Regions from separate parts of the Roseateles sp. P5_E4 genome, predicted to be linked through region 2. Evidence: riboswitches for the same ligand, from Rfam matches in the RefSeq annotation. Region 2 holds a riboswitch; each other region holds the start of a gene.

Region 1 (10,503 bases), on a different contig from region 2:
CCGGCGACCCTTGGGCCGCCGGGATTGAACGCCTTGGCGTGCACCTCACACCTGGCAACGGCGACCCGGCATGATACTGTTGATTTAAACAGTATTTTGGGTGCCGGAAACGTGGCGAAGTCCTCATGCTTGATGACGCCCCACTCAACCTGGGCCTCGCCAACCTTCGGTGCCTTGGCTAAAACCGCCATTCGAAGTTGCAGTCTGAGGAAGTCACATGAATGCTCAACACGCTTTCGTATCGCTGCTGCTGTTCGCCGCGCTCGTCGGCCTGGCCTTCCTGGGCCTGTCGTTCGGCCATGCCCTCAAGCACCATGACTTGGCCCTGTGGGGGCACCATCCCTTGTTTGGATCAGGCATGGCGTCGCTGATCACCGCTCTGCTTGGCGGCATCTTCTTGTTCGGCCTGGGCCGCTCGCCGCACGACCGCAAGCAATAGCAGCGGCGCTGCGGCCGACCTGGCCCATGCATCGGCCCAGTCGCTCGACCCGTCGGAGGAGATCGAGGTCAGCTTCATAGCGCAGGCGGCCATCAGCGGCGACATCGAGGCCGGGCGGTTCTCGCAGGCGCTGCATGTGGCGTCGTTCTATCGCGCCGTGGGTCATCTGGCGGCGCGCTGCGAGCCTTAGCCCGTCTTTCCAGCGGGCCAGCCGCTGGCCCCGCTCGCCCCACCATTCACCCCAACGCGCCTGCCAGGCGCGCAGCGCCGTGGAATGCTGGTGCTCATCCAATGACCCAGGGAGTTCACGTTGCTTCGTAGACATCTTCTTCAAGGCGCAGCGGCCATGGCGGCGCTGCCGTTGGTCACCCATGCACAGGGCCGGGCGCGGCGGCGCAAGCGGCCGACGGACCCGGACTGGCCCGACGCCGCGCAGTGGCAGCGGCTCAAGGACGCGGTGGGCGGGCGCCTGTCGGCCGTGGAGCCGCTGATGGCGCCGTGCGCGGCCAGCCCCGTCGCGGCGGCTTGCGGCGTGCTGATGAAGAACCTGCGCAACCCGTTCTTCGTGGGCGACCAGGCCGGGGGCACACAGGTGTCGGGCTACCTGGACGCGTGGACGCCAGCGGCGAGTGCCTATGTGATCAAGGCCGGCAGCACGGCGGACGTGGTGGCGGGCGTGAACTTCGCGCGCGAGCACAACCTGCGGCTGGTGGTGAAGGGCGCGGGGCACAGCTACCAGGGCACGTCCAACGCGCCGGACTCGCTGTTGATCTGGACGCGGGCGATGAACGAGGTGACGTTGCACGACGGCTTCGTGCCCAAGGGCTGCGAGGGCAAGGTGGCGCCGGTGCCGGCGGTGTCCGCGCAGGCGGGCGCGGTGTGGATTGACCTGTACCACGCGGTGACGACATTGGCTGGCCGCTATGTGCAAGGCGGCGGCTGCACGGACGTGGGCGTGGCGGGACTCATCCAGAGCGGGGGCTTTGGCAGCTTCTCCAAGGGTTTTGGCACGGCGGCGTCCAGCCTCTTGGAGGCCGAGGTCGTGACGGCCGATGGGCAGGTGCGCACGGTCAATGAGCGGTCAGACCCTGAGCTGTTCTGGGCGCTGAAGGGCGGAGGCGGTGGCAGCTGGGGCGTGGTGACACGCGTGACGCTGCGCACGCACGAACTGCCGCAGCACTTCGGCGCGGCATGGGGCAAGTTCAAGGCCCGCGACGACGAGGCCTACCGGCGCCTCGTGGCGCGGTTCGTGGACTTCTATGCCGACTCACTCTTCAACCCGCACTGGGGCGAGCAGGCGTCGTTCGGGCCGGACAACGCGCTCAAGATTTCCATGGTGTGCCAGGGCCTGGAAAAGGCGCAGGCGCAGCAGGTGTGGGCGCCGTTCTTCGACTGGGTGAAGGGCTCGCCCGAGGACTTCAGCGTGGTGGAGGAGCCCGGCGCGTGGGCGGACGATGCGCGCGGCTGGTGGAGGATGGAGGGCAACGGCTCCATGATCCCCGACACGCGCGAGGGCGCGCCCAAGCACCACGGCTGGTGGAAAGGCGACCAGGCCCAGGTGGGCGCCTGGCTACACGGCTATGAGTCCCTCTGGCTGCCCGCCGCGCTGCTGCAGCCCGGCGAGCGCGCCCGCATGGTGCAGGCGCTGCTGGACAGCACACGCCACAAGCACCTGGACCTGCACTTCAACAAGGGCTTGGCCGGCGCGCCGCCCGCGGCACTGGCCAGCGCCGCCAACACGGCCACCAACCCGGCGGTGTGCGAGTCGTTCGCGCTGGTCATCATGGCCGACGGCGAGGCGCCCGCCTACCCGGGCCTGGCCCGCACCCCGCCCGACCTGGCCAACGCGCACCGCAACGCGCGCGCCATCGATGCCGCCGCCGCCGCGCTGCGCCGCGTGGCGCCGAGGTCAGGCTCCTATGTGTCGGAGAGCAACTTTTTCAACGCCGACTGGCAGCGCGAGTTCTGGGGCGCCAACGCCGCGCGCCTGCGGGCCGTGAAGGCGCGGTACGACCCCGATGGCCTCTTCTTCGTGCACCACGGCGTGGGCTCGCAGGCGTGGAGTGCGGACGGGTTTGTGCGGGTTTGAGGATTGAGTTCTGCGCATGGCCTGCTCACGCGCGCTAGCCCCTCGGCAGCTTGCTTCGTTTCCGATTCATACGTTGCTTGCGGCCCAAGGGCTTCGAAACTTTGACATTGGCATTCGGTGAAGCTCGGTGGGCCGATTCGATACATTGACCTTCAGTTCGAAACTTTGTTATCAGCTCCCTCCCGAATGGCCCTGCAATACCTGACCGTCCCCGTCACGCCCTTTCAGCAGAACTGCTCCCTTGTCTGGTGCGACGTCACGAAAGACGCCGCCGTCATCGACCCCGGCGGTGAGCTGCCGCGTTTGCTGGCCGCCGTCAGCGAGCGCGGGCTGAACCTGAAGGCCATCTGGCTCACCCACGCGCACATCGACCATGCCGGCGGCACTGGCCAGCTGGCCCGCGAACAGGGCCTGCCCATCATCGGGCCGCATCCCGGCGATCAGTTCTGGATCGACGGTCTGGCACAGCAAAGCAAGATGTTTGGCTTCCCGCCAGCGGAAGGTTTCAAGCCCGACCGCTGGCTGGACGATGGCGACACGGTGCAGATCGGCCATGAGACCCTGGCCGTGCGCCATTGCCCCGGCCACACGCCGGGTCATGTCGTCTTCCACTCCGCCTCGGCGCAGCGGGCCTTCGTCGGCGACGTGCTGTTCGCTGGCGGCATCGGCCGGACCGACTTCCCTGGCGGCAACCACCAGCAGCTGCTCGACGCCATTCGCCAGCGCCTTTGGCCGATGGGTGACGACACCGTTTTCATTCCAGGTCATGGGCCGGAAAGCAGCATCGGAAGAGAGCGCCGCAGCAATCCCTATGTTGCCGATGTCGTTTGAACGGCGGTTGGAGGTAATTCGTTCACAAACACATCCAGCAACATTTACGCCCGAAGCGAAACGTGCTCTCCTACTCTTTGATGAGGGCTCGCATGGGGTGGGCCGAGGAGTGCTTCGATGTGGATGTCCGAGTTTGTGCAGCCGGGGCAGGTCCCGGGCTCCCGTCCTCGCGAGCGCCGTCAGGCGGCCTCGCTTTCCAACCAATGGATGGGCCTTGTGCTGGAGGAGCTCGACCACGGCGTCGTGCTTCTCAACGGCGCGGGCCGTGTGCTTCACAGCAATCTCGCGGCGCGGGCGTCGCTGGATGACAACCACCCGCTGGAGCTCGTCGGCCAGCATCTGCGGGCCCGCCTGCTGACCGACGCGGTGCCTCTGGCCGACGCGCTGGAGGGCGCCGAGGCAAGTGGCCGGCGCTGCCTGCTGCGCCTGGGTGACGATCGCGCCGAATGCGGCCGCGCCAATGTCGTCGTCGTGCCGCTGAACCGCGATGTCAACCAGGCGGCGGTGCTGCTGATCCTGGAGCGCCGCCAGCTCTGCGGCGACCTGGCTGCACAGTGGTTCGCGCTGCGCTACCAGCTGACGCCGGCCGAGACCGAGGTGCTGAAGGCGCTGTCCAACGGCGTCAAGCCGACCGAGGTCGCGCAGCGCCAGGGCGTGGCGATCTCGACGGTGCGCAGCCAGATCCAGAGCATCCGCGCCAAGAGCGGCGCCGACAGCATCGGCGAGCTGATGCGCCAGCTGGCGCTGCTGCCGCCTCTTGTTTCGTCGCTGCGGCCAGCCAAGCTGGTCAATTGAAGGCGGCGAACGCGCGGGCCGAGCGCCGGGCCGCTCCCTAGCCGGCCCGCGGGCGATGTGCTTGCGGCTCAATGCCGCAAGCATCGCCGTCCCCCAGGGGGACCGGCCAAGGTAGCTCCTTGGACGAGGGGCTAACATTCCGGCGCGCTCCGGAGCCAAATGCTCAGAGCGCCGCCGGATGCCTGACGACACGCTCGACAACGAACTCCTGGCCCTGCCGCCCTCGCTGCGGCAGCTGGCCGCGCGCGGCATTGCACGCAGCTATCGCAAGGGCATCGTGCTGATCGAGGAGAGCTCGCTCGGCGACAACCTCTATCTGATCCTCTCCGGCTCGCTGCGCGCCTTCAGCAGCGACGCCCGTGGCCGCGAGATCACCTACGGCGTCTATGGCCCCGGCGAATACGTCGGCGAGATGAGCCTGGACGGGGGGCCGCGCTCGGCCAGTGTCATCACCGAAGAAGGCAGCCGCCTGGTCATGGTCACGCGGGCCAGCCTGCTGACCCACATCAGCGAGCACCCCGAATTTGCCTTCGAGTTGCTGACCAAGGTCATCCGTCGCGCCCGCGCCGCAACGCTGTCGACCAAGCAGCTGGCGCTCAACGATGTCTACGGCCGGCTCAAGAACCTCGTCGACGAGACCACCGGCGATGGCCGCCACCTGGCGCTCACCCATCAGGGCATGGCCCAGCGCCTGGGCTGCTCGCGTGAGATGGTGTCCAAGCTCGTCAAGGACCTGGAGCTGGGCGGCTACCTGAGGCGCGTGGCGGCCGGCGAATACCAGCGACTCAAGAGCCTGCCAGCGCGCTGGTAGCTACCGCGACCTGACCTGCAGCGGCGGCGCAACCGGGAAGCGCTGGTCCGGCTTGGCTGCGCGCTTGTAGAGGCCCTCGACCTTGGGCAGGTTGGCCTGGATGTCGCGGATGCGCGTCGTGCTGGCCGGGTGGGTGGACAGCCATTGCGGTGGCGCGCCCTTGTTGGCCGTCATCATCTTTTCCCACAGGCGCACGGCGGCGGCGGGGTCATAGCCCGCACGGGCGGACAGCTCGATGCCGACGAGGTCGGCCTCGCTTTCGTCGTCGCGGCTGAAGCGCAGGTTCACCAGCTGGGCTCCCATGCCGGCAAGGCCGCGGCCCACGTTGCCCAACCCCAGCAAGGCCGAGCCCAATTCCACGATGCCGTTCGTGAACGCCGACTTGCCGACGCGCTCGCGGGCATGCTCGCGCAGCGCATGCGCGACCTCATGGCCCATGATGGCGGCGACCTCGTCGTCTTCCAGCTTGAGCTTGTCGAGGATGCCGTAGAAGAACGCGATCTTGCCGCCCGGCATGCAGAAGGCGTTCAGCTGCGCGCTGGCCAGCAGGTTGACTTCCCACTTCCACTGCCGGGCGCGGTCGTTCCATTCGTAGCTGAAGGGAATGATGCGCTGGGCGATGTAGCGCAGCCTCTGGGCCTGGGGGTGGTCCATCGGCGCCAGGGCACGCTGCTGGCCGGCCTCGCGCATCATCAGCGCGTACTGCTGGCCACCGGCCTGTTCCAGCTGGTCGGCCGACACGAAGCCGGTGAACTTGCTCTTGGGCCCGACCTCCACGCCTTCGCGTGCCCAGGCTGGCATGAACGCTGCGGCACCGGTAGCGGCAAGCAGCCCGGTGAACAGGCGGCGGCCGCGCAAGGCCGGGGGCGCGCAGCGGCCGGCGGCGCAGTCGGCGCAGTCGCCGAACATGCGCGTCGGCGGGTCAGTGAACTGCAGGTCGTCGCGGACCTGGAAGTCGTCGGCATCCATGCCGACATTGTGCTTGGGCGGCGATGGCGGCTTTCGTAGGACAGCGGCGCGGGACTGGCGACAATCACCCCATGGACAGCCAGCAATTCCGCGCCGCACTGGGCATGTTTGCCACCGGCGTGACCATCGTCACCGTTCGCGCTGCGGACGGCGGCCTGGTCGGCCTCACCGCCAATTCCTTCAACTCCGTGTCCTTGGACCCGCCCCTGGTGCTGTGGAGCCTGGCGCGCCGCGCCGGCTCCATGCCGGTGTTCTCGCATGGCTCGCATTACGCCATCAACATCCTCGCGGCCGACCAGAAGGAGCTGGCCCAGCGCTTCGCGACGCGTGACATCGATCGCTTCGCCGGCGTGGCCTGGCATGAGGGCGCGGGCGGCGCGCCGGTGCTGGAGGGGGCTGCTGCCGTCTTCGAATGCGCCAACCGCAGCCGTTACGAGGAGGGCGACCACGTCATCTTCGTCGGCGAAGTCGAGCGTTGCTCGTCCCGGCTCGGCGCTCAGCCGCTGATCTTCCACGGCGGCCGTTATTTCACCGAGTTGCCGATCTAGGGTTTTTTCCGGGTTGGCGTTGTCGATCCGGTCGGGCTCTGATCGTCGTCATGACAGAGGGCCATCCTCTGTCCAACCACGGAATCGACCATGACCAACACCGTCACCCTGCACCGCGTGCTGCGCTGCCCGCCCGACCGCGTCTACCGCGCCTTCACGACGCCGGCCGCCATGGCCAAGTGGCTGCCGCCCCATGGCTTTACCGGCACCGTTCACGAGATGGATGCCAAGGTGGGTGGCACGTACAAGATGTCGTTCACCAACTTCACCACCGGCGGCGGCCACAGCTTTGGTGGCCGCTACCTGGAGCTGGTGCCCGGCCAGAAGCTGCGCTACACGGCAGCCTTCGACGATCCCAACCTGCCTGGTGAGATGACGACGACCGTCGAGCTGCGCGCCGTGTTCTGCGGCACCGAGGTGCACATCAAGCAGGAAGGCATCCCGGCCATGATCCCGGCCGAGGCCTGCTACCTGGGCTGGCAGGAGTCGCTGACCCTGCTGGCCCAGCTGGCCGAGCCGGAAATCAACCAGTAACGTGGTGCGCTCGGGCCGAGCGACGGGCCGCCCCTAGCCGGCCCGCCATGGCGATGTGCTTGCGGCTCAATGCCGCCAAGCATCGCCGCCCCCTCGGGGGGCCGGTTAGGCCCGCTCGTGTTCAGCGGAGCGGGACTGGACGAGGGGTCTTTACTTGACGCCTGGTGTCGGCACGATGGCCGCCATCGCGGCCTTGAAGGCGGGGTCGGCCATCAGTGCGTTCCAGGCCGCCATCAGGCTGCCGTAGTCACCGGTCGAGATCTTCTTGGCGTTGATCGCCGTCGTGAGGGCGGCGTTCAGGCGCACGATCTCGGCGTACTTCGCATAGCCCTTGCCCTTGAGCTGGGTTGCCGCGTAGTTGCTGTAGCCCCAGGCGTTGTTGAGGTTGTTCCAGTCGCCCGAGCCGGGCTGGACATAGACGACCGGTGCGGGAGCGGGCGACGGGGCCGGTGCGGGCGGCGCGGCCACGGGTGCCGGAGCTGGTGCCGCGGCGGGCTTGCCGCAGGTGCCGCTCACGTTGATGCGCACCCAGCCCGTGCTCGGCACGCCGTCGACATTGACGACGACCTTCACGTTGTTCGCGCCGGCGAAGAGATAGGGCTGGGTCCAGATCGTCTTGACGACCTTGGGCGTCAGCGCGATTTGCGTGTTCTGCGCGATCAACGTGTCGTTGCTGTAGATGCGGTTGGTGCTGGTGGCCACGGCCGAGGCGCTGACCTCGTCGTACTTGAAGTTGAAGGCGCAGCGGCCGAGGCTGGAGATGAAGGCATCCTTCTCGCTGACGGTGATCTGGGGCATGGCGCCCGTGGCCGTGCCGTTGGCGGCGACGAGCATGGGCGCGGCCTGGGCGAGGACGGTCTGGCCGTCGCTCTTGACGATGCGCACGAGGCCGGTGAGCTGGGCCGTCGGGTCGGCGGCGAAGCTGGCCTGGGCGAACAGGGCGAGGGCAGCGAAGGCAATGGCTTGGTACTTCATGGCGTGGTCTTTCGGGTTGATGCAAAGGGTGGGGCTACTGGGCAGTAGCCGGCACCTCCCCGTGTGCCACGCTGCGGACATGTCCTTGTCCGCCCAGGGCGGCCCCGCTGTCTTTTGCTCCTGTCAGAGCACGAAGACCGGTGGCTTTGCGTCCCCGCCTTTCGACGGGTTTGCCGACTGCATGGGACGCAGTGTGCGGATGTAAGCCGTGTCTTGTCCGTGCGTCAGTTCACGAACCGAGACCCCCGACCGGCGAGCGGCGCGAGGCCCGCGACGAGCGGTTTTTGAAGCTTGCGGCGGGCTTGCGCCGAGCGTTTTCAGCTCAAGCGACCGGCCGGCAAGGCCGTTGGCGCAGCGCTCAGCGTGCGCCAGCGCCATGCGCCCAGCGCGGCGCTGAGCGCAACACTGATGCCTGCCAGCAGAGGCAGCGGCGCGCCCAGATCCTTTTGCAGCAGGAACATGCCCCAGCCCATCAGCATGAAGGCCAGGATGGGCACGACGGTGGTCCAGGCCGTGGGCGACTTCATGCGCGAAGGCGCGCGCAGCAGCCAGCCGGTGCTCAGTGGCAGGGCGCCAAAGGCCAGGCACAGCAGTGCGGCATTGTTCGCGGCCCAGGCCAGCAGGCCCAGGCCGGCGGTCGTCAGCGCCCAGGCAACCAGGGCGTGGCGCAACTGCATCAGCGCAACCGCGCGGTTCAGCGCCTCTCCCTGCGGCAGGCCTGGCAGCAGCCGCATCAGGGCCTGTTCGCGGCGGCTGTGCCAGAGCATGTTGGGCAGGGTGAAGCAAGGGTTGAAGCCGATGCTCGCCAGGCCGATGGCCATGCCGTAGGCGCCTTTGGTCCAGTTGTCCTGCAGGCCCTGGCCGGCCAGCGCAAACGCGATGAAGAAGCTCAGCGCGGCGATGCCCACGGCCATCACGGCGCCCAGGCTCTGGTGCAGCCAGTGCTGCCGGCCATGCAGCACGATCTCGGCGCGGCGCATGGCGCTCTGGCCAGTCGGTTCGGCCTGCGCGACGACATGGCACTGCCAGGCCGACACGGCGAGCGCAAAAGGCTGGCTCAGCCATTCGCCCACGCGACCGAAGGCGGCAGCGCCGGCGTATTTGCCCTGCATGCTGTCCTCGGCGGCGCGGCGCATGCGGCCCAGGCGGGCATAGGCCTCGGCATGGGCCGCATCGCCCCTGCCGAACAGCCGCGTGAGCGACCAGCCCAGGGCCAGCAGGCTCAGCGCGAGCACGGACAGCGGCTGGGCCAGCCACAGCTCGCGCAGCGCGGTGCTCAGAGCCGCCAGCCGCCGATCCAGTCCGGTGCCGAAGAACAGCATCGGCCCAAAGGGGATCACCAGCCAGAGCTGCCATTCGCGCGTCGCCCAGCCCATGAAGACCAGCACGGCCGCGGCGCCCAGCAGCAGCAGGGCGAAGGAGGGCATCTGCGGCAGGCAAAGCCACAGCAGGGCTGCGCTGCCCAGCGACAAGCCGGCCCAGGCTGCGAGCGCGGACTCCAGCGTCTGGCGCAGATGGCCGGGCACGAAGCGCGCGGCATGGGGATGGTTCTGCTGCATGAGGCTGCCGATGATGGCCATCCACAGCGACATCAGCACCAGTGCCGCCGAAAGGGCCAGCATGGGCATCGCCAGCTGCGGCGCCAGGTAGACGCCCAGCGCCAGGCCCAGCACGGCGAGGGCGAACAGCGCCCGGCGGCCCCAGGGGGATTCGCGATCGCGCTGGCGCCAGAAGGCCAGCAGCAATTGGCTGTAGGGGGCGGCTTTCATCACGTCAGCTCCGCGAACAGGTCTTCGAGGTTGACGGCCTGTGCGTCCAGCGGCGCGCTCACGCCGGCCGGCAGCCGCGCCAGCACGCGCTCGCGGCCGGCCTCCAGTGGCGTGCGCTTGAGCGGCTGGGCGTTCAGCCGCGCGAACAGGCTGGCCAGTTCGGTGACGGTGCCGGTGAAGGCGCGCACCTGCTCCAGCAGCTCGTCCAGCGGCGCCTGCAGGGCGATGCGGCCGCCGCTCAGGAAAGCGAGGTTGAAGGCGACTCGCTCCAGGTCGGACAGGATGTGGGTGGAGAACACGACGGTCGTGCCGCGGTCCAGCACCTGGTCGACCAGCTCGCGCAGGAAGTCGCGCCGGCCGACGGGGTCAAGGCTGGCGACGGGCTCATCCAGCACCAGCAGGTCGGGGTCGTGGGCCAGCGCGCGGATGATGGACAGGCGCTGCTGCTGGCCGCCACTGAGCTTGCGGATGGGCTTGTCGCGGGCGATATCCCAGCGCGACAGCAGGCCCTCGACCCTGGACTCGTTCCAGCGCGGGTAGAAGCTCTTGAAGTAGGCCAGCAGTTGGGCCGCGGTGAAACTCTCGAACAGGTCGCTCTGCTGGGGCACATAGCCGATGCGGGCGCGCGCCGCGTCATCCAGCCGCGCGGCGTCCTGGCCGAACAGCTGCACGCGGCCCTGCTGAGGTTCACGCAGGCCCAGCAGCGTCTCCAGCAGCGTCGTCTTGCCGCAGCCGTTGCGGCC
Region 2 (10,503 bases):
CGGCACGGCGCCGATCTGCTGGTAGAGGGCGGCATGAGGCTGGCCGAGCAGGGCCTTGCTGGCGGCGGCGCGCATCGCGTTGGCCACGGCCAGCAGGCCGGCCCATTGCGGCGTGGCCAGGCTGGTGCCACCGGCGCTGACCCAGCGCGTCGTCGTCGTGCCCTGTGCAATCAGCGCCACGTACTGGCCGGAGTTGGGGTCGGCGTTGAAGGCGACGTCGGCGACGGCGCGCTTGGCGTAGCCGCCGATGGTGCCGCTCTGGTAGCTGGGCAGGGCCACATAGGCGCTGGTGCCGCCGCCGGTGCCGGTCCAGGTGGTTTCGCTGCGCGCACCGCTGCTGTAGCTCAGCGTGGTGCCGCCGACGGCCACGACGCGGGTCGACACCGAAGGCCAGGACACGGCCGCGCCGTTGTCACCGGTGGCGGCCAGGTAACTCATGCCGGCGGTGGTGAAGGCGCTGTCATAGCTCGACGTCCAGCTGCCCTCGGCGGCGCCGAAGCTCATGGACACGACGCCAGCGCCCATCTTGTTGGCCAGGGCCACGGCCTTGGACAGGCTGCCGACGCCGGCGTCCGGCGCTTCGATGAGGACGAGGCGCGCCAGCGGTGCCGTCGCGTGGGCCCATTGCACGTCCAGCGCGATCTCGGTGGCCCAGCCGCTGTCATAGGCGGGCGCCGTGGCGGTCAGGGCGCCGGCGGTCGTGCTGTAGGCAATGACCAGCTCGCAGCTGGACGCGGAGGCTTTGGCCAGCGGCAGGCTGGCGTTGGCCGCCAGGGTGCGCGAGCTGCAGGTCGGCAGCGCGAACTTGGTGTTGAAGGCGGCCAGTTCGGCGGCGATGTTGGGGTCGTGCTTGGCGTTGACGATGTAGATGGTCTGGCCGGCGCCGAGCTGGGCGGCCTGGGCTGCGGTCAGGCCGGCGGTGCTGGCGGGCAGGGCCGGCTGCGCGTAGGCGGCGCGGATCTGTGCCGGCGTATAGGTCGTCACCGCAGTGGACGTCGCCATCGGGGCGGCTTCGCCTGCACCCGCCGCGAAGGCGCGAGGCCGCATGGCGTCGTCCAGGCGGTCGCGCGTCAGGCCTTGGGTGGCGACGCCGGCCAGGGCGTGGCTGCGGTGGGGTGCGGCACCGTTGTCGGGTTCTTCGAGATCGACGGCGGCGGTGTGGAAGCTGGGCTGAGCCTCGACGCTGGCGGCGGCGCCATCGGCAAGATCAACGGTCAGGTTGATGACCGAGGCCGCCTCGCTGACCTGGACGGTCGGGCTGTCGCTGCTGCCACCGCCACAAGCGGTCAGCGCCGCGGCGGTCAGCAGGCTGAAGGTCCAGGAAGTCCAGGAGACAGGGCGGGTACTGCGCATGGCCGGGTTCTCGTACGAAGGAGGGCCACGCCGATCAAGACCTGCCGGTCTTGGCGGCCCCGCTGCCGTGGCGCTTGCGCGCTGTAGGCCGGTGGCTTTGCGTCCCCGCCTTTCGACGGGTTTGCCCTCTGGGTTGTGAAACAGGTTCAGTCTAGGCGCCGGGGTGCCGAGATACGGGGCCCGACAAAGGCGCTGCGTGACTTCTGACTCGGCGGGCAGCGCGAGCTTTCGATGCCGCCAGTCTGCGTTTCGTGAGTTACTGCCCTGTGGTTGCTTTGTGTCACGCAGGACACAAAAGCTCAGGCGGGCTGCGGCGGGTGCAGCGGGATCCAGACCGTGAAGCGCGTGCCGACGCCGGGTTGGGAATCCACTTCGATGCGGCCGCCGTGCTTTTGCACGATGGAAAAAGACAGGGACAGGCCCAGGCCCGTCCCTTGGCCGACGGGTTTGGTCGTGAAGAAGGGCTCGAAGATGCGCCGCTTGACCTCCTCGCTCATGCCGCTGCCCGTGTCTGCGATCTCGATGCGAACCCAGCCATCCTCGGCGCGCGTGGTCAGCGTGATCGTGCCGCGCTCCTTGATGGCATGGGCCGCATTGACGATCAGATTCATGAAGACCTGGTTGAGCTGCGCGGCGATGCAGTGCACCGGGGGCAGCACGGCATAGTCCTTGCGAACCTCGGCCTTGTACTTGACCTCGTTCATGACGACGTTGAGCGTCGAGTCCAGCCCGGCATTGAGGTCGGCGTCCTGCCAATCGGCATGGTCGACGCGCGAGAAGTCCTTGAGGTCCTGCACGATCTTCTTGACCCGCGACAGCCCCTCCTCGCTCTCGTCGAGCAACTGGGGCAGGTCCTCCTGCACGAAGCTCAGGTCGACGGCGGCATCCACCCGGTCCAGCTCTTCTCGCACATCGCCAGGCAGCGCGTCGGCCGGCGTCTTCCTCAGCAGTGCGAGCAACGCGAAGACAGGTTGGACATAGCCGCGCAGCGAGCCGAGGTTGGAGCTGACAAAGCCGATCGGGTTGTTGATTTCGTGGGCGACACCGGCGGCGAGCTGGCCGATGGAGGCCATCTTCTCGGCCTGCAGCAGCTGGTTCTGCGCTTCCTCAAGCCGGTTGTTGGTCTGCTTGATGCGCTCGTAGTTGAGCTCCAGCTCACGCTGCACGCGGCGCACCTCCGTGCGGTCCTGCAGCAGCCACCAGGTGCCCGCTGTCGGCTCCTCGGGATTGGACACGTAGGCAATGATCTGCACCCACAGCGTGTTGCCGGCCAGCGTGCAGACCTCCATCTCGTGCAGCAGCGAGCCGCCCCGCGACAGCACCGGGATGGCGATCTGGCTCAGCGCTTCGAAGTCTTCATCGCTCTTGAACAGGCGGCGCGTCGGCAGCCCATGGGGCGGGACGTCACCGAGTTCGAACATCTCGATGAACTTCTTGTTGCCGCGCTGGATCTGCTGATTGGCCGTCGCGATGATGCCTACCGACGCGTTCTCAAGAAAGGCTTCGAGTTCATGGTGGGTGCTCAGCAACTCGGCCGTGCGGTCCGCGATCATGTTCTCGAGTTCGTTGCGATGGCGGCGGAGTTCGTCCTCGGCCTGGCGCCGTCGCGTGATGTCCTGGAGTGTCTCGATGGCGCCGACGACTTCCCCGTGGGCATCGACCAGCGGGGCGGCCGTGAAGTAGAGCCAGCGCCCCTCCCGGCCGAAATTGGGGAAATAGCCCTCGACCTCGTAGGCGTTGGCGATGTGCGGCGAGGGTTGGCAGTGCCGGCCGTACAGGCGCTGGCGCTCCTGCTCGACATTGCCGTCCAGGATCAGGTCGACCAGCAGCGGCCTGGCTTCGGGGTAGAAGGCGCGCCAGGTGTCGTCGCGGCCCAGCATCTCGGAGGCGTCGCGGCCGGTGAGCTGGGCACAGGAGGCGTTCCAGTGCGTGACGCGGTGAGACTTGTCGATCACGAGCGTGGCCACCGGGTTGTTCTCGAGGATCTGGTAGAGCACGCGGCCGATGTCCAGCAGGCTGGTCTGCACGTGGCGGATGTCGCTGAGGTCCTGCCCGGTCAGCACCGCACAGGGTTGGCCGTCGAGCATGACGCGATGCGCCTTGACTTCCAGCACGCGCAGCGAGCCGCTGCCCGTCAGCGCCTCGATCTCGATCGCGGGCAGCTCGCCTTCCTCGGCCAGCGCCCGCTGGCCATAGCGCTGCAACTCATCGGCGAACTCGGGCGCTGCCCAGCCGTGCGGCGGCATCTGCTGCAGCGCCTCCAGCCCATAGCCCAGCAGGCGTTCCATCGCCGCGTTGGCGAACAGGATGCGGTCCGATCCATGCACCAGGACCGACGCACTGACGGCCTGCAGCGCGAGGCTGAAGTCGACCGTCAGTGCGGTCACCACTTCACCTCTTCATCCGGGTCCTCCAGGATGAACGAGCCGTCGCTGCCCCATTTCACATGGGTGATGCCGGGTTCGAGCCGCTCCAGGCGGCGCAGCTCCGCCTCTTGGGCGGTGAGCACGCCCATCTGCTGGCGCACCTGGTCAGCCAGGCGCTGGTTCTCCATCATCAGCTCGCGGATGCGCAACACCTGGCGCACGGCGCTGAGCAGGTCGAAGTCGGCCCAGGGCTTGGAGATGAAACGGGCGATCTCGGCCTCGTTGATGGCCGCCACCAGCGCGTTCAGGTCGGCATAGCCGGACAGGATGATGCGCCCGCAGTCGGGCTGCACCTGACGCAGTTCGCGCAGGAATTCCACGCCGGTCATGCCCGGCATGCGCTGATCGGAGATGGCCAGTGCGAAAGCGCACTCGCGCGCCCGCGCCAGAGCCACGGCGCCGTCGGTGAAGCTTTCAACGTCATAGCGCGCGCCGCCGGTGTCCTTCAGCCCGTTGCGCAGCAGGCGCTGCAGCGCGCTGAGGATGTGAGGCTCGTCGTCGACGAGCAGGATGCGTTCGCTCACGTCGCACCTCCTTCAGGCAGCTTCACGAAGACATGCAGCTTTGCGCCTTCACGGCCGGCGAATTCGCGCAGCTGCCTGACGACCCGGTTGTCGAAGACGAAACCCGCCGCCAGCAGCAGCGTGCCCTGCGGCGACAGCAGGTCGCGGGACAGCACCATGCCCGGCATCACTTCGTGAGGCTGCAGCTCCCGGTCACGCGGCTTCTCGGAGGGCTCGTCCTTGAGCGCCAGCTCGAAGGCCTCGACAACAGCCTTCTCGTAACGCGTGCCGGCACCGCCGAGGATCAGCGAATGCGCCTCGGCCGCCGAATGGCGCTTCAGCGACAGCCGGCCGGACTGTGCGGCGTAGTAGTCGCAAGCCACGCTCACCACCTGCGCGCCGAGCGGCACCTCGTCGCCGCTCAGCGCATCGGGGTAGCCCTTGCCGTCGATGCGTTCGTGGTGCGACCGCACCAGGCGCGCCACGCGTTGCAGCCGCCCGAGCGGCAGCAGCGCCGCCTCGCCATTGAGCGGGTAGCGACGGTACAGGGCGAGCTCATCGCTGGACATGGCCGAGAGCGGCTTGCGCAGCATCGTGTCCGGAAGGCCGATCTTGCCGACCTCATGCAGCAGGCCGGTGATGTAGATGTCTTCCTCTGCCGCTGCACCCAGGTTGAGCCGCCGCGCCGTGCGGCGAGCCAGGTCGGCCACCTCGCGTGAATAGCCCGCCATGCCACCACCACGCAGCTCGATCAGACCTGAGAACACGTTGATCGACAGCAGGAAGTTCTCCTGCAACTGCGCGAACGAGGTCTCCAGCATGGCGTTGACCTGTTCCAGCTCGCTGGTCCGCGCCTTGACCCGCGCCGCCAGGTCGGTGTTCAAGGCCTGCAGTTCGTCGTTCTGCCTTTGAGTCAGCAGCTGCAGCGCGCGGTTTTCCTTCTCCAGCCGGCGGCGCTCCAGGCCGTCCTGCACGCACATCACCAGCTCGCGGTCGTCCCAAGGCTTGGCGATATAGCGGTGGATCTGCCCGCGGTTGATGGCTGCGACGGTCGAGCCGATATCGGCATAACCCGTCAACAGGATGCGCCCGACGGTCGGCCAGCGCTGGTGGACCTGTTCGAGCAGCGCCGCGCCGTCCATCTCCGGCATGCGCATGTCGGACACGACGAGATCGACCGGCTCGGTCTCGAGCATGGCCAGTCCGGCCTTGGCGCTTTCGGCCAGCAACACCCGGTAACCCTGGGGCCGGAACAGCCGTCGCAGCGCACTGAGGATCGACACCTCGTCATCGACGAACAGCACGACCGGAGGGTCGGCAACTTTTGCATCCATCAAATCGCTCCCGCTGGCGGATGCGTCGCGCCATCGCCGTCCGTGGCGAGCGCGCCAGGGACGACCGCCGCTTTACTGGGAGTTTAGGCAGGTCGGCCCGGCGATGCTTGACAAGTTGTTCGCAAAATGTGGCGGGTCGTCGCGGTCCCGGCAGGTCAGGCGGGTGCAATCTCCACGGCGATGCCGCTCAGCACTGCATTGCCGCTCAAAGGGTCCCGTGCCGCGTCGTCCAGCAGCTCGTTCATGTTGACGCCCGGCCGCTCGCGCGCCACGCCGAGCTGCACGCCGTCCAGGTCATGCCCCCAGCCATGCGGCAGGCTGACCACGCCGGGGCTCATGTCGGCGCTGCGCTCGACGCGCGCGATCAGCTCACCGACCGCGCTTTTGATCCGGGCAAACTCGGCCAGGCCCAGGCGATCCGCGTCACCCGGGTTGACCAGCAGCGTGCAGCGGTCCGGCCCCTTGGCCAGCACCGGCAGGTTGTGCATCCAGCTGTTGCCCGAGCGCGTGTCGCGCCGGCCGATGAGGCTGAACTCGGGCGCGGCCTCGGTCTTCACTTCTGCCAGGTCGGCCAGCACCGAGGGCGGCGCGAGCTCGATCCTGCCGCTGGGCGTGCGCAGGACCTCGGGAATGCGGGCGGTGAGCGCACCGAGGTCGATGCCACCGCCTTCGACGGTGCTTGCCGCTTTGACCTTGGCGAGGTTGATGCCGTCGGGCTTGCGGCCGAACTGGTCGCCATAGGGGCCGACGCGCAGCTGCAGGTCGATCAAGCGCTCGGGGCCGCGCCAGGGTCGCAGCGCGGCGAGGATGGCCGGTGTGTTGTCACCGGCAAAGCGCTTCACGTCGGCCTCGATGGCGTCGTCGTCGAGCTGGGCCACGTCGACTTCCAGGCCGCGGCCTTCGAGCAGGGCACACAGGCGCAGGATGGTCTGCCACTCCTGCGGCGTGCCGGCCGGCGCGTCGAACACCGGGCCGGAGAAGCGCGCATGGTTGCGATGGCTGAGCTGTGGGAAGGCGACGTCGAAGTGCAGGTCCTCCAGCGGCGACAGGCCGGGCAGGATGACGTCGGCATGGCGGCTGGTCTCGTTGACGTAGATGTCCAGGCTGAGCATGAAGTCCAGCTTCTCCAGCGCTTTGGCGATGCGCGGGCCGCCGGGGGCCGACAGCACCGGATTGCTCGCGATGCTGATCAGCGCCTTGATCTGGCCCTCGCCGGCGATCTCCATCTCTTCGGCCATGACGGTGATCGGCAGCTCGCCGAAGACCTCAGGCGCGCCGGACACGCGGCTATGGCGCCGGCCGGTCGTGATGCCCTTGCCACTGCCGGGCTTGCCCTGGGTATTGGACGCGAAGGCGGCAGCCTTGGCGAACATCGCACCGCCTTCGCGGTCGAGATTGCCGGTCAGCGCATTGATGAGGTCGACCAGCCAGGAGTTGACCGTGCCGAAGCGCGTCGTGCAGGTGCCGATGCGGCCATAGACGGCGGCGCGCGGCGCGCTGGCGATCTCGCGGGCGATGCGACGCTGGACCTCGGCCGGGATGCCGCAGCCGGCGGCAGTGACCTCGGGTGCGAAGGGCAGCAGGGCGGCGCGTACTTCGTCCAGACCGTTGATGTGATCGGCCAGCCGACCGAGCTTCAACAGGCCCTCGTCGAACAGCGTGTGGGCGATGCCGGCCAGCAGCAGCGCATCGCCGCCGGGCCGGATGGCCAGATGCTCGTCGGCCGCCGCGGCCGTCTCGCTGCGGCGCGGGTCGACGACGACGATGCGGCCGCCGCGCGCGCGCATGGCCTTGGCCTTGCCGCGGTAGTCCGGCACCGTCCACAGGCTGCCGTTGCTGATCATCGGGTTGCCGCCGAGGATGAGCAGGTAGTCGCAGCGCTCGATGTCGGGCAGGGGAATGGACAGCCAGTGGCCGAACATCAGGCCGGCGCTGAGCTGCTTGGGCATCTGGTCCAGCGTCGATGCGCTGAAGGCATTGCGGGTGCCCAGTGCCCGCACCAGGCGCGGCGTGTAGGCCAGCAGGCTGACCTTGTGCGCGGCCGGGTTGCCGATGGTCAGGGCCACCGAATCCGGGCCGTGCTCACGCCAGATCGGCAGCAGGCGTTTTTCGATCTCGGCAAAGGCCTCGTCCCAGCTCGCCGGCACAAACTTGCCGTCGCGCTTGATCAGCGGCGTGCGCAGGCGGTCGGGGTCCTCGTGCAGGTCCTTCAGGCTCACGCCCTTGGGGCAGAGATAGCCGTGACTGAAGACGTCGTTGTCGGCGCCGCGGATGCTGATGACCTTGGCACCTTCGGTTTTCACTTCCAGCCCGCAGCAGGCCTCGCACAGCGGGCAGATGCGGTAATGGCTTTCGGACATGGCACGTCTCCTGATCGATCTTTCGAACGATTGTGCGACGCCGAGCTTGAGGCCCGCGTCAACCGGGCGACATGACCCGAGAGGTCATTGACCTCGCTTCATGATGCCGGCCAGACGATCTTGCGCCCGTCACTGCACCGCAGCGTGTAGACGCCGGCATCGACCCCGGCCCGCAGTTCCCGGATGTCCGGGTGCCCGCATGATCGCGGGGTGTCTATGGCGGTGACGCCGACCCAGACGTCACGGCCGCTGGCCTTGGCGACGTACAGGCATTGGTCGGCCAGCGCCACGGTGTCGTTCCAGTCTGCCGGCGCGGCGCCCTGGGCATCCGGTTGCAGGGGGTGGCAGGCGTAGCCGATGGAGCAGGTCTTGCGCAGCACCTGGCCGTCGTCCAGCACGAAGTTGTGGGCGGCGATGCTGGCGCGCAGCCGCTCGGCCAGCACGTGGATCTCGCCAGCGTTGGCCTGGCGGGCGAAGACGAGGAACTCCTCGCCACCCCAGCGCACGAGGGTGTCGGACTCGCGCAGCTGTCGTTGCAGCACGGCGGCGCATTGCCTGAGCACCGCGTCGCCGGCCGCGTGCCCGTGCACGTCGTTGACGGCCTTGAAGTGGTCGATGTCGATCATCATGAAGACGATGTCGGTGTTGGCCGGCCCGACGCCAGCGCCAGCGTTGGCACGCAGGCGCCGTGCTCGCGCCATGTCCTCCTGCACGTTGCTCACCAGGTGGCGGCGGTTGCGCAGGCCGGTCAGGGGGTCCGAGAACGCCATGTCGCGCATCGCCTGGTAGGCCCGCTTGACGTGATGGCGGCTGACGGCCGCGACGATGGCCGCCACCAGCCCGGCCACGGCGGCCAGCGCCAGCAGCCAGTGGAAGCGTTGCTGATACTGCTGCTCATGCTCCAGCGCTTGGATCTGACGCTGGCGCTTGTCGGCCTCATAGGCTGCCTGCGCCTGGGCGATGCGCTTGTGGTCGGCCGCCTTGCGCACATCGTCGCTCAGGCGCTTGAACTGCATCGCCGCCTCGTAGGCCTGCGGGTAGTCGTGGGCGAAGGCCAGCTCCTCGGCCAGCAGGCCCTGGACGTCAGCGGCGTTGGCGGCCATGCCGGGTGTCGCGGTGAAGGCGGCGATGGCCTTGCGTATCCAATCGAGGCCGCCGGGCCGCCCCAGCCGGTTCAGGGCAATGCCCTTGTTGACCCAGCAGATCCAAAGTGACTCCTTGTCGCCGCTGCGCTCCACGAGGGGCATGGCTTCCTCGGCATAGCTCAGCGCGGCGCGGTAGTCCTTCTTCTGCAGGGCGACGTCGGCCAGGTTGGTCGCTGCGACGGCGAGGTTGTAGTTCCTCAATTCGTCCCGCGCGGTGGCCCGGGCCTTGAGCAGCGCTTCGTGCTGTTCGTCGGGGCGCCCGAGCAGGCCGAGAAAATAACCCTTGCGCAGGTAGTAGCTGGACAGGGCGGAGCGATCCCCTGCGGCCTCAGAGACGTCGATGGCCCGTTGCACCGTGCGCAACGCTTCGTCGACGCGACCGGAACGCGAATGCACGAGGGCCATGTAAGTCAGCGCCTGCGCGAACTCGTAGACGGCGTCGGGGCGCTCATCGAGGATGCGCAAGGCCTGTGTCAGCAGTTCCGTGGCCTCGGGCAGCCGGCCGACGCCAAACGTGGCGATGCCGGCAAGCCGCCAGATGTCCGCCGCGATCAGTCGCGCGTCGGCATTCGCTGCGTCCCTCGCCAGCGCTGGCAGCTGGGGCGCGATGCTCTGGTAGCGCTTGAGCACGTCGTCGTGGCGGTGCGCATCCACCAGCGCCATCATCTCCAACCGGTCGAAATGCAGCCGTTCCTGCTCGTCGCGAGCTTCCCGCCGGCCGATGCCGGCCTGGGCGACGGCCTCCTCCGTCCGGTCCAGGCGGTCCAGGTCGCGCACCAGGCGCGTACGCAGCCAGCGGCGATCCTCGGGCGCCAACCCGGCTGCTGCGAGCGCCTGTTGGGCCAGTTCGATCGAAGCGGCAGGCCGCCGGCGGTCGTCCGAGGCGATCCTGGCCTTCAGCTCGGCGATGTCCAGGGCGGGCGCCCGGGCGCCGGGAGCGGAGGCCGCACTTGTCGCCGCAGCCGCCTGAGCCTGGCCGGCGACCGGCGTGCCGAAGGCTGCGCATCCGGCCAACAGGGCGGCCGCCAGCCGCGCAGCGGGTCGCATGGCAGTCCTTCCGATGCGAGACCGGTCCGTTCGAATATTTCTTTGCGCCATAGTCGGCGAATGCGCGCCCTCGATGCCGGGGCAGCTCCGCTGGCCAAGTCTATGGTGGTCTCCGCTGCCGCGCACCGCTGCCGTTGCCTTTGGAAAAACGGATGCGTGCAGCTTTCCTCGCTCGGGGTGCTCCTGAGCTACCAGTTGCCGATGCTCGGGTTCACATAGCTGAACTCGTTGGGCACGCCGGTATCGAAGTTGGTGTACGAGAAGGACATGCTCATCTCCAGTGACGACACCTGGTGCCACCACCCCAGCGGCAGGAAGAGGGTGTCGCCGGGCTC
Region 3 (10,503 bases), on a different contig from region 2:
CCGACCTGGGCCCCAGTCACCGCGCTCAGCCCGGCGTCGCCTCGGCGCGCCGCATCGGCAGCGTGACGCGGAACGTCGTGCCGCTGCCGACCTGGCTGTGCACGTCGATGCGCCCGGCGTGCTTTTGCACGATGCCGTAGGACAAGGACAGCCCGAGCCCTCTGCCCTGGCCGACCGGCTTGGTGGTGTAGAAGGGCTCGAAGATGCGCCCGAGCACTTCTTGCGGCATGCCGCAGCCCGTGTCGGCCACTTCCAGCCACACATGCGCGTCGCCTTCACAACCGGTTCGAAGCGTGATCGTGCCGCGCACCCCGCTATCGATCGCATGGGCTGCGTTGACGACCAGGTTCAGTACCACCTGGTTGATCTGCGACGGCATGCAGTCGACGTCCGGCAACCGGCCGAACTCCCGCACCAGGTCGGCCTTGTGCTGCACTTCGCCAGCGACCAGGTTGAGCGTGGATTCGATGCCCGCGTGCAGGTCGACGCGCTGCCATTCCTGCCCGGCGTCGACGCGCGAGAAATCCTTCAGGTCCTGCACGATCTGGCGAACCCGCATCAGGCCCTCGCGCGACTCCTGGATCAGCGCCGGCATATCGTCGTGCAGATAGTCCAGGCCCACCTGCTCCCGCTGTGCTGCAAGCGATGCGGCCAGGCTCGCGGGCAGCTGGTCCTCGGCCGCGCGGTAGGCGCCGAGCAGCCCGAACAACTGTTCCCGGTAGGTATCCAGCGTGCCGTGGTTCGCAAAGACATAGCCGATCGGGTTGTTGATCTCGTGCGCCACCCCGGCGGCGAGCTGCCCGATGGACGCCAGGCTCTGCGATTGCACCAGCTGGGTCTCCAGCTGCTTGCGCTCCGTGATTTCCGCCTGCAGCGCCGCGTTCGCCTGCGTCAGCTGGGTGGTACGCGCGGCCACCGCGGCTTCAAGTTGATCGATCTGCGCGGCAGCCTGCTGCGTGGCCTGCCATTTCGCAGCCAGCGCGTTGGCCAGCTGGCTCACCTCGATGTTGTCGAAGGGCTTCTTCAGGATGAGCAGCCGGCCGCGGGTGTCCAGGCGCTGCAGCACCTCCTCCCATGAGGCGTCGGAGTAGGCGGTGCAGAAGACCACCTGCAGCCTCGGGTCGGCTTGCCAAAGGCGCTCGACCGTCTCCACGCCATCCCACCCGGGCGGCATGCGCATGTCGACGAAGGCCACCGCATAGGGCCGGCCCTGCGCCAGCGCCTCGACCACGCGGGCCAGGCCTTCCTGGCCCTGGTAGGCCGAGTCGAGCTCGAAGGGCTGGGCGGCTGCGGTGATTTCGTCGCCGAACAATGCCGCCTTGGCGGCTTCCAGCGCCGACGCGGCGCCGAGTTCGGGCGCGAGGATCTTGCGGAAGTCCGCATGGATCGTCGGCATGTCGTCGACCAGCAGGACGCGACGGTTCTCGAAGGAGTTCATGCCTGGGTGTCCGTGGCAGCGGTCAGCGGTAGTTCAAGCGTGAAGGTGGCCCCGGTTCCGGGGCCGTCACTGTGGGCAGTCAGCGTACCGCCCATCTCCTGAGCTGCCAATACGCAACTGTGAAGGCCAAAACCGTGGCCGTCCTGCTTGGTCGTGAACCCGTGCGCGAAGATGCGCGTGAGATTCTCCGGCGCGATGCCGCAACCGTTGTCGGCAACAGCCACCTGGAGGCGATCCCCTTCAACCGCCCGTACCCGCACCACGATGCATTGCCCGACGTCGGGCGGCGCCTGCAGCACCGCATGGCGCGCGTTGCCAATCAGGTTCACCAGGATCAGCAGCGTGCGGTGCTTGTCAAGCATCAATGCCGGCACATCCTCGAACTCGCGCTCCACGCGCAGAGGACCGATGCCGCCGGTGTCGATGCGCAGCGCATCCTCGATCAAATCGGTGATGCGGGTCGATTCGACCATGCTGGACGCGCCGGCGTAGGACTGCTGCGTCGCCACGATTTCCTTGATATGGCGCACGCTGCGCGTCAACGCCGCCAGCTCGTCAAGGATCTGCTGGCGCTCCTCGGCCACCGCCACCGAGAGTTGCTTCAGATAGCCTGGCAGCAGCAGCCCGCGCGCGTCGCGGGTGAGGTAGTCGCCCAGGTCCTGCGCATGCGCGTCCAGCAGCGCCACCGCGCGGGCCAGCCCAGCCGCCTCCGAACCGCGGACCTTGCCACTGATCAACTCGGCCGACACATTGACGCTGTTGAGCACATTGCCCACGTTGTGCAGCACGTTGGTGGCGATCTCGGCCATGCCCGACTGGCGCGCGTTCTCCAGCGCCTGCTTCTGCGCCAATTGCTGCTCGCGCGCCTTGCGCACCGCTTCGGCCGCTTCCTCGCGGCGAAAGAAGAAGTGGCCGGTCGTCAGCAGGATCACGATGATCGGCGTGGCCGCGACGACGACGACGATGCCCGACTGCCGGAAGCTGAGGAACAGCAATGTCGCCACCGAGGCGTTGCCCGCGTAGGCGATGCCAAGCCAGCCGAATGCGTCGACGAATGCCCGGACCGACAGCGGCTCGTTGCGCTTGAGCCGTGGCACTGCCGTGGCCATCACGGTGTTCAGCACGAAGTAGGCGAGCGCAAACAGGATCGCGCCCAGCAGGATCAGGCTGTCGCTCTCCAGTTGATGGTTGCGCAATTCGCCCAGTGCGACGTGCAGCACGGTGCCGGCGCTGAACATGGCAATGGCCGCCATCGCGGGGCTGGCGATGCGGCTGGTCCAGCGCTTGGAGGTGCGCCAGGCGCCGACCAGCGCTTCCGCTGCCGACGCCACGGCCGCGGCCTCCGGCCCGTTCAGCAGCAGCAGCAGGAAGATGAAGATCTCGCCAGCGGTGAACGAGTTCGTTGAACGCGGAATCCGCACCGGCACCAGCCCGGCCAGCATCGCCAGCAGCGTGCCGCCCACCACGCGCAACCAGGCATCCGGCGAAAGGCTCACGACGTGGCGCAACGAGTGCGCGAGCACCACTACACCGATGCAGACCACCGCCCACCAATACACCGCCGCCTTGCGGTTGTAGTCCGGCATCAGTGCCTGATGGACGCGCCGAGGCCAGCTCACTCCGGGCTCGGCGCCTGCAGCAACCATCATCGTTCGCCGGTGCGGGCAACTTCGCTGAGCACGACACCCTCGCTGAGCACCACGCCCTCGCTCAGCACGACACCCTCGCTGAGCACCACGCCTTCGCTCAGCACCACGCCTTCGCTGAGGACGACCCCTTCGCTGAGCACCACACCCTCACTGAGGACGACGCCTTCGCTGAGGACCACGCCGCTGCCCGATGCCAGCCAGCCGGAAAGCGTCGCGGTGGGGACGAAGACGCCCGTGCGACCCAGCAGCGAACTGCGGCCGACCAGCGAATTCAGTGCAATGACGCCGTCGGTCAGGAAGCGCTGCCCCGACGGCACGGGAGACGCCATGATCGTCGACAGCGCCACGCCCGGGCGGATCTGGACGATCAGGCGCGCCGCGCTGCCGCCCACCCAGAACAGGCCCGGGTCGTACACCGGCTGGTAGCGGGTGAAAAGCGCGCTGCCGGAGTAGAGATGGCGCCCGCCGGCGAAGATGATGCGACTCCAGGGCACCGACTGACCGCCGATGATCGACACCGGCGCGGGCATCACCTGGCCCGGCGCCAGCAGCGGCGCACCCGCCGCGATGCGGCCGCTGGCGATGACCGTGGCGAGATCGCTGCGCAGCGCACCGGCCAGCCGCACCGCGCCGTCGACGTTCAACAGGCCGGCGCCCTGTTGCAGCAGGTTGGCGCCTGGCAGGGCCTGCGCGGTGTACTGCAGGATCGCCTTCACCAACGGGGGCGTCAGGCCGGGGTTGGCCTGCAACATCAGGGCCACGGTACCGGACACCACCGGCGCAGCGACCGAAGTGCCGCTCAGGTCCATCAATTCGCGGCCCCGCGGCTGCGCCGTGCCGCCATAGGGCGCCGACAGCGAGGGGAAGTCCGTGGCGAGCGTGCTGCCGGCCGCCATCGGGCCGACGATGCGGTTGCCCGGGGCCACCAGGTCCGGCTTGAGCAGGTTGTCGGCGACGCGGCGCCCGTCGGGCAGGAACAGGCCGCCGCGGGTGGGCCCGCGGGAACTGAAATGGTTGACTGCGTCGTCGCTGCGCGAGGCAGTCGCCTGCGTGTTGGCCGATCCCACGGTGATGACCGAGGGCTCATTGCCCGGCGAGCTGATCGTGCCGTAGCGCTCCTGACCGGAGGCGTCCGTGCCGTAGTTGCCGGCGGCCACGACCACCACGAGGCCGGCTGCACTCGCGCCGCGCAGAGCGCCGCACAGCGGGTCGGTCCGATACGACTCGGTCGAATCGGCGGCAAGGCTCACGTTGAGCACGCGGATGTTTTGCTGCTTCGCATGTGCGATGACCCAGTCGATCCCGGCCAGCACATCGCTCAGCTCGCCTTCGCCGCGGCTGTCAAGCACCTTGACGTCGACCAGCGAGGCCTGGGTCGCAATGCCGCTCGACTCGGGCAGACGCGACGTCGAGCGGCCTGCAGCGATGCCCGCGACATGCGTGCCGTGGCCATATGCATCCGCCCCGCCCGCCGCTTGGGGGCGTTCATCGAGCGCCGCGTCGGATCGGTCGACGCCGGGTTGCCAGGCGCGGTCCGCGCCGCCTTGCGTCACCTTCTCAAAGTCGACGGCGCGTGCGACCCGCGAGCGCTGACCATCGGTGAACGCGGTGTGGTTCCCAGCGATGCCCGAATCCAGCACGGCGATGGCGACGCCCGAGCCGTCCAGGCCCCGCGCCGCGCCGATCGTGGCGGCACGCACGTCGGCTGCGCCGGTGGAGGCCTCGGTCAGGCTGAACGTGCGGGCCGCGCGCCGGTTCGGCGAGATGCTCTGCACGTCCGGCCGCGCAGCGAGCGCGTCAACCTTGTCAACGGGCAAGGTCACGAAAAGCGCCGGCACCGACTGGTAGCGCCAGTAGACGGTGCCACCCGCCGCCACGACCGCGCGGCGGAGCTCGACCAGCTCGGCGTCCCGCCCGTCGCTGACGACCAGGGTATGCACGTAGCGGCGACCAGCCAGTTCCTGTTGCCAGCGCTGGCGAGGCGCAGCGGCCGAATCGACGGCCTGGCGCAGATCGGCGGCAATCTTGTCGCGCGGTGCAGCCTGCGCCAGTGCAGGCCACAGCAATGCAGCCAGCGTCAGCAGCAGCGCAAGCGCCGCGTGCAGGCGCCACTCGATCAGAACTACGAATCGAAGAGGGAGCGTGGTGGACTTCATGGACAGCTTTCGTTGTTGCGCTGATTCCTACGCACACGCCCGGTCGGGCGTCGCGCCGCATCCCGGCGACGGAAGAGCTGCCATGTCGACGGCACCTGCCGGCGGCTTGTCCTTGGCAACCCCGCTGTCGTAACCCGCCAGGCGGGCCTTAGACCGGAAGCTTTGCGACCCCGGCTTTCGCTCGGGTGTGCCTTTGTCATCAGTGAAAAAGAATGTATTTGAAATCGCGGCTTAACGCTGTGAACAAGTGGCGCTTCCGGGTCCGTCCGGCCACCGTTACACATCCATGATCCAGCCTCACAGCGACGCGTGAAACCGGTCAGTTAGGTTGTGAGGCATCGCCCATCCGATCACGCTCCGGCCGTATGGAAGAAGTCGACCTTTTACAGAGGACCACAGCACAGAAGTCGCCGGCTGCCCGCGCCTCGCGCGATGCGAGGCGGTTTGCTAGCCATGTCGCACCACGCTACACCGCGACAATCCCGCCCATGCTTCGCCAGTCTCCCCGCGTGCTCTCCGTCATCCCGCCGATGACGCAGCTGAACACGCCCTACCCGTCCACCGCTTACCTGACCGGCTTCCTGCGCTCGCGCGACATCGACGCGCAGCAGGTCGACCTGGCGCTGGCCCTGGTGCTGGAGCTGTTCACGCCCGCCGGCCTGGCCCAGTTGCGTGACGCCGTGCTGGCGCTGCCCGAAGCCAAGCGCACGCCGCAGACCGCCTGGTTCGCTGCCGAGTTCGACGCAATAGCGGCCGCCACGCCGCGCGTCCTCGGCTTTTTGCAGGGCCGCGACCCGACGCTGGCGCATCGCATCAACACCCGCGCCTTCCTCCCCGAGGGCGCGCGCTTCGCCTCGCTGGACGCCTATGTCGACGAGGACGGCGGCGACCCGCTCGCCTGGGCGTTTGGCGCCCTCGGCTTGCAGGACCGCGCGCGCCACCTCGCAACCCTCTTCCTGAACGACCTCGCCGACGTGCTGCGCGACGCCGTGGATGAACGCTTCGAGTTCGTCCGCTATGCCGAATCCCTAGCCGCGGCCCAAGCGCATTTCGACCCGCTGGCCACCGCCCTGGCCGCTCCGCCCAATCTCGTCGACCGCACGCTGCACAAGTTGACGCTGGCCGCGCTGGAACAGCACCAACCCGAGGTCGTGCTGCTGTCCGTGCCTTTCCCTGGTTCGGTCTACGCCGCCCTGCGCATCGCCCAGACGATCAAGGCCGCACGGCCAGAGGTCGTCTGCGTGCTGGGCGGCGGCTATGTGAACACCGAGCTGCGCGAACTGGCCGAGCCGCGCGTCTTCGACTTTGTCGACTACGTGACGCTGGACGCCGGCGAGCGGCCACTGCTGGCGCTGCTGGAGCACGTCGCCGGCAAGCGCTCCAAGACGCGCCTGGTGCGTACCTTCTGGCGCGACGGCACGGAGGTCAGGTACACCAACTTCGTCGAGCCCGACATTCCCTTCGATGACGTCGGCACACCGACCTGGGACGGCCTGCCGCTGGACCGCTATCTGTCGCTGCTGGACATGCTCAACCCGATGAACCGGCTCTGGAGCGACGGCCGCTGGAACAAGCTGACCGTGGCGCATGGCTGCTACTGGAAGAAATGCAGCTTCTGCGACGTCAGCCTGGACTACATCTCGCGCTACGAGGCCGCGTCGGCTTCAGTGCTGGTGGACCGCATCGAGGCCATCGTCAAGGAGACGGGCCAGACGGGCTTCCACTTTGTCGACGAAGCCGCGCCGCCCAAGGCGCTCAAGGCTCTGGCCGAGGAGCTGATCCGCCGCGGCGTGGCCATCAGCTGGTGGGGCAATATCCGCTTCGAGAAAACCTTCACACCCGAGCTCTGCCAGCTGCTGGCCGACAGCGGCTGCATCGCCATCTCGGGCGGGCTGGAGGTGGCATCGGACCGGCTGCTGAAGCTGATGAAGAAGGGCGTCTCCATCGAGCAGGTGGCGCGCGTGACCAAGGCCTTTGCCGACGCCGGCGTGCTGGTGCATGCCTACCTGATGTACGGCTTCCCCACGCAGACAACGCAGGACACCGTGGACGCGCTGGAATACGTGCGCCAGCTGTTCGAGAACGGCTGCATCCACAGCGGCTTCTTCCACCGCTTCGCCTGCACGGTGCATTCGCCCGTCGGACTGAACCCGGCGGAATACGGCGTCACGCTACAGCCCCTGCCCGCCGATGGCCGCTTTGCGAAGAACGACGTCGCCTTCATCGACCCCACGCCCACCGACCACGACGGCCTTGGCCAGGGGCTGAAGAAGGGCCTGTACAACTTCATGCACGGCATCGGCGTGGACAGCGATATCCGCAGTTGGTTCCCGGTGCGCGTACCCAAGACGACAGTGCCGCGCCGCTTCGTCGAGCGCGCCCTGGCGACAATCACCTGATGTACACCTCCACCTTCACCTTCGCCAAGGGCGACTACGACGCCGATTTCTTCGCGCTGGACGACCGCATCGCCGCCATCGCCCGCGCCATTCCCGGCTACCTCGGCGAGGAAGCCTGGGAGAACGCAGCGAACGGGCTGATCTCCAACGTCTATTACTGGGACTCGATGGAGGCCCTGCAGCAGCTGATGAGCCACCCCGCGCATCGCGAGGCCAAGCAGGCCCAGGCCAAATGGCTGAGGGGCTACCAGGTGGTCATCGCCGAGGTGGTGCGCACCTATGGCGATGGCGGCATCGCCCATCCGCTCGCCGAAACCACGCCGGCCCACTGACTTTTGTGCAGTGCACAATCGCCGCATCCAGCAACGGAGGCGGCGATGCGGCGTGTGGTGTTCAACCAGAAGGGTGGCGTGGGCAAGTCCACGATCACCAGCAACCTGGCGGCGATTGCCGCGGCAGCGGGCAAGCGGGTGCTGGTCATCGACCTGGACCGTCAGGGCAACACCAGCCGCTACCTGATGGGCGATGCGCTGGATGAAGGCGCACCGGGCTCGGCTGAATTCTTCGAGTCAACGCTGAAGTTCAGCGTGCGCGCACCTGGCGCGACCGAGTTCGTCGTCGAGACGCCGTGGGAGAACCTGCACCTGATGCCGGCCAGCGCCGAGCTCGATGAGCTGCACGGCAAGCTGGAGAGCCGCTACAAGATCTACAAGCTGCGCGACGCGCTGCTGCCGCTGGCCGACGACTACGACGAGATCTGGATCGACACGCCGCCGGCGCTGAACTTCTACACGCGCTCGGCGCTGATCGCGTCCCAGGGCTGCCTGATCCCCTTCGACTGCGACGACTTCTCGCGCCGCGCGCTGTATGGGCTGCTGGAGGCCGTTGAAGAGATCCGCGCCGACCACGCGCCCGAGCTGTCGGTCGAGGGCATCGTCGTCAACCAGTTCCAGGCCCGCGCCTCGCTGCCGCAGCGCGTCGTGCAGGAGCTGCTGGACGAGGGCCTGCCGGTGCTGCAGCCGTATCTGTCGAGCAGCGTCAAGGTCAAGGAATCGCACGAGCTGAGCCGGCCCATGATTCATCTCGATGCGCGGCACAAGCTGACGCAGGAGATGCAGGCGCTGTACGACGCTTTGGGCTGAAGCGGGCCGGTTTTTCCGGCCTTGGCCGCGCGCCGCGAGGGCCAGAATCGCGGCATGAGCACTTCCGACTCCGTACGCATCGTCGGCGCCAGCGTCCAGACCGAACTGCCCGTCATCATTGCCGAGCTGGGCCCGATCGCGGACCGGCTGCAGCTGGCGCGCGAGGCCATCGAGGAGTTGCGCGTCAGCCACCCGCAATCGCCCGAGTCCAACGTGAAGTCGGTGTACATGAGCCCGTGGAAAAGCCACATGCTCAATGCCAAGCTGCTGCCGCTGTGCGCCAGCGTCGTCGAGATCGCCAAGGCGGCCGCGCCCAAGGCCTGGTCGGGCGAGCTCGACTCGCTCGGGCTGGACCTGCTCGTCACCCACTGCTGGGGCGCCATCTACGAAGAGGCCGACTACACGGCCCCGCACAACCACTGGCCGGCCGACCTGAGCTGCGTTGTCTACCTGGAAGCTGAAGCCGGTTGCGCGCCGCTGGTGTTCTCCAAGACCAGCGCCTACCAGCCGCGGCCCGGCACGTTGATCATGTTCCCGGGCATCACCATGCACGAGGTGCCGGCCACGCCGGGGCGGCGCGTCGTCGTCGCGATGAATCTCTTCAAGCAGCTGGGGCTGGGTCCGCAGGCACCGGCGGCAGGCTGAGCCGCGCCCGCAGCCCCGGGCCGGCGTGGGCATCCAGCAGCTCCAGCCGGCCGCCGTGCCGGGCCGCGATGTCGGCCGCGATGGCCAGGCCCAGGCCGCTGCCGGTGCCCGTGGCAGCGTCACCGCGGCGGAAACGCAGCATGGCGGCGGGGCGGTCGGCTGGCGCAATGCCGGGCCCGTTGTCCTCGACCTCCAGCCACGGTCCGGCCGCATCGCTGCCGCAACGCACCGTGATGCGGGCGCTTGCGCCGGCGTAGCTGACGGCGTTGTGGATGAGGTTCTCGAGCAGCTCGCGCAGCAGGAAGGCATGGCCCAGCGCCGGCGCCTCGGCCAGTTCGAAGCCGAGGTCGACACCCGCAGGCAGCGCGCGATGGGCCCAGTCCTGGCCGCTTTCGGTGGCGATGTCGCGCAGGTCGATGCGCTGCCCCACGTCGACGCTGCGGTCCTCCGCGCGGGCCAGCGACAGCAGCTGCTGGGCCAGGCGGGCGCTGCGCACGACACGCTGGCGCAGCCGCTCCAGCAGCGGGTCCACGCGCTGGTCGTGCGGCTCCAGCATGGCCAGCTCGATCTCGGTCTGCAGCGAGGTCAGCGGCGTGCGCAGCTGGTGGGCCGCGTCGGCCAGGAATTCGCGCTGGGCGCCGGCCGCGCGGGCCAGGCGCTCGAACAGGCGGTTGAAGGCGGCCTGCAGTGGCACCAGCTCGCGCGGCAGGCTGGCCGCCAGCGGTGTCAGCCGGTGCAGGTCGCGATGCTCCAGCTCGGCGCTCAGGCCCGTCAGCGGCGCCAGGCCCTGGCGGATGGCCCACCAGCCGGCCAGGGCCAGCAGCAAAGCCAGCGCCACACCGTTCAACGCGACCGAGCTGCCGATCTCGCTCTGCAGCGCGTCGCGCTTGTGCAAGGTCTCGGCAACGAGGATCTGGCAGACACCGGTGCCGCAGTCATGGCCGAGTTGCACCAGGCGCAGCTCTCGGCCGCGCAGCCTGACGTCGCCGTAGGAGGAGTGGCCCGCCGCCTGCGGGGCCGGGCGGGGCTGCAACTCGGCCAGGCCGGCATCGCCCTGCAGCACCTCGCCGCGCG

Evidence for each region. A riboswitch is a leader RNA that binds a small molecule or an ion and turns the genes downstream of it on or off. The one in region 2 is predicted to bind cyclic di-GMP.
Region 1: another riboswitch for cyclic di-GMP. It lies ahead of ACXJLH_RS19740 (hypothetical protein); the one in region 2 lies ahead of ACXJLH_RS05170 (S53 family peptidase).
Region 3: another riboswitch for cyclic di-GMP. It lies ahead of ACXJLH_RS20485 (S8 family serine peptidase); the one in region 2 lies ahead of ACXJLH_RS05170 (S53 family peptidase).

Annotation. Positions count from the first base shown of each region.
Region 1 is NZ_JBFUMS010000010.1:79,007-89,509, forward strand. It holds gene ACXJLH_RS19695 (hypothetical protein) at 218-439, shown strand; gene ACXJLH_RS19700 (hypothetical protein) at 384-629, shown strand; gene ACXJLH_RS19705 (FAD-dependent oxidoreductase) at 750-2,528, shown strand; gene ACXJLH_RS19710 (MBL fold metallo-hydrolase) at 2,715-3,359, shown strand; gene ACXJLH_RS19715 (helix-turn-helix transcriptional regulator) at 3,477-4,154, shown strand; gene ACXJLH_RS19720 (Crp/Fnr family transcriptional regulator) at 4,333-4,965, shown strand; gene ACXJLH_RS19725 (M48 family metallopeptidase) at 4,966-5,874, opposite strand; gene ACXJLH_RS19730 (flavin reductase family protein) at 6,006-6,482, shown strand; gene ACXJLH_RS19735 (SRPBCC family protein) at 6,573-7,016, shown strand; gene ACXJLH_RS19740 (hypothetical protein) at 7,167-7,991, opposite strand; cyclic di-GMP riboswitch class I at 8,086-8,176, opposite strand; gene ACXJLH_RS19745 (hypothetical protein) at 8,309-9,760, opposite strand; gene ACXJLH_RS19750 (ABC transporter ATP-binding protein) at 9,760-10,503, opposite strand, start outside.
Region 2 is NZ_JBFUMS010000002.1:533,785-544,287, forward strand. It holds gene ACXJLH_RS05170 (S53 family peptidase) at 1-1,353, opposite strand, end outside; cyclic di-GMP riboswitch class I at 1,403-1,489, opposite strand; gene ACXJLH_RS05175 (ATP-binding protein) at 1,653-3,740, opposite strand; gene ACXJLH_RS05180 (response regulator) at 3,737-4,303, opposite strand; gene ACXJLH_RS05185 (HD domain-containing phosphohydrolase) at 4,300-5,616, opposite strand; gene ACXJLH_RS05190 (molybdopterin-dependent oxidoreductase) at 5,772-7,976, opposite strand; gene ACXJLH_RS05195 (diguanylate cyclase) at 8,075-10,168, opposite strand; gene ACXJLH_RS05200 (cupin-like domain-containing protein) at 10,357-10,503, opposite strand, start outside.
Region 3 is NZ_JBFUMS010000010.1:231,809-242,311, reverse strand. It holds gene ACXJLH_RS20495 (ATP-binding protein) at 26-1,438, opposite strand; gene ACXJLH_RS20490 (sensor histidine kinase) at 1,435-3,024, opposite strand; gene ACXJLH_RS20485 (S8 family serine peptidase) at 3,084-5,243, opposite strand; cyclic di-GMP riboswitch class I at 5,355-5,445, opposite strand; gene ACXJLH_RS20480 (B12-binding domain-containing radical SAM protein) at 5,732-7,642, shown strand; gene ACXJLH_RS20475 (antibiotic biosynthesis monooxygenase family protein) at 7,642-7,974, shown strand; gene ACXJLH_RS20470 (ParA family protein) at 8,020-8,784, shown strand; gene ACXJLH_RS20465 (hypothetical protein) at 8,839-9,429, shown strand; gene ACXJLH_RS20460 (sensor histidine kinase) at 9,386-10,503, opposite strand, start outside.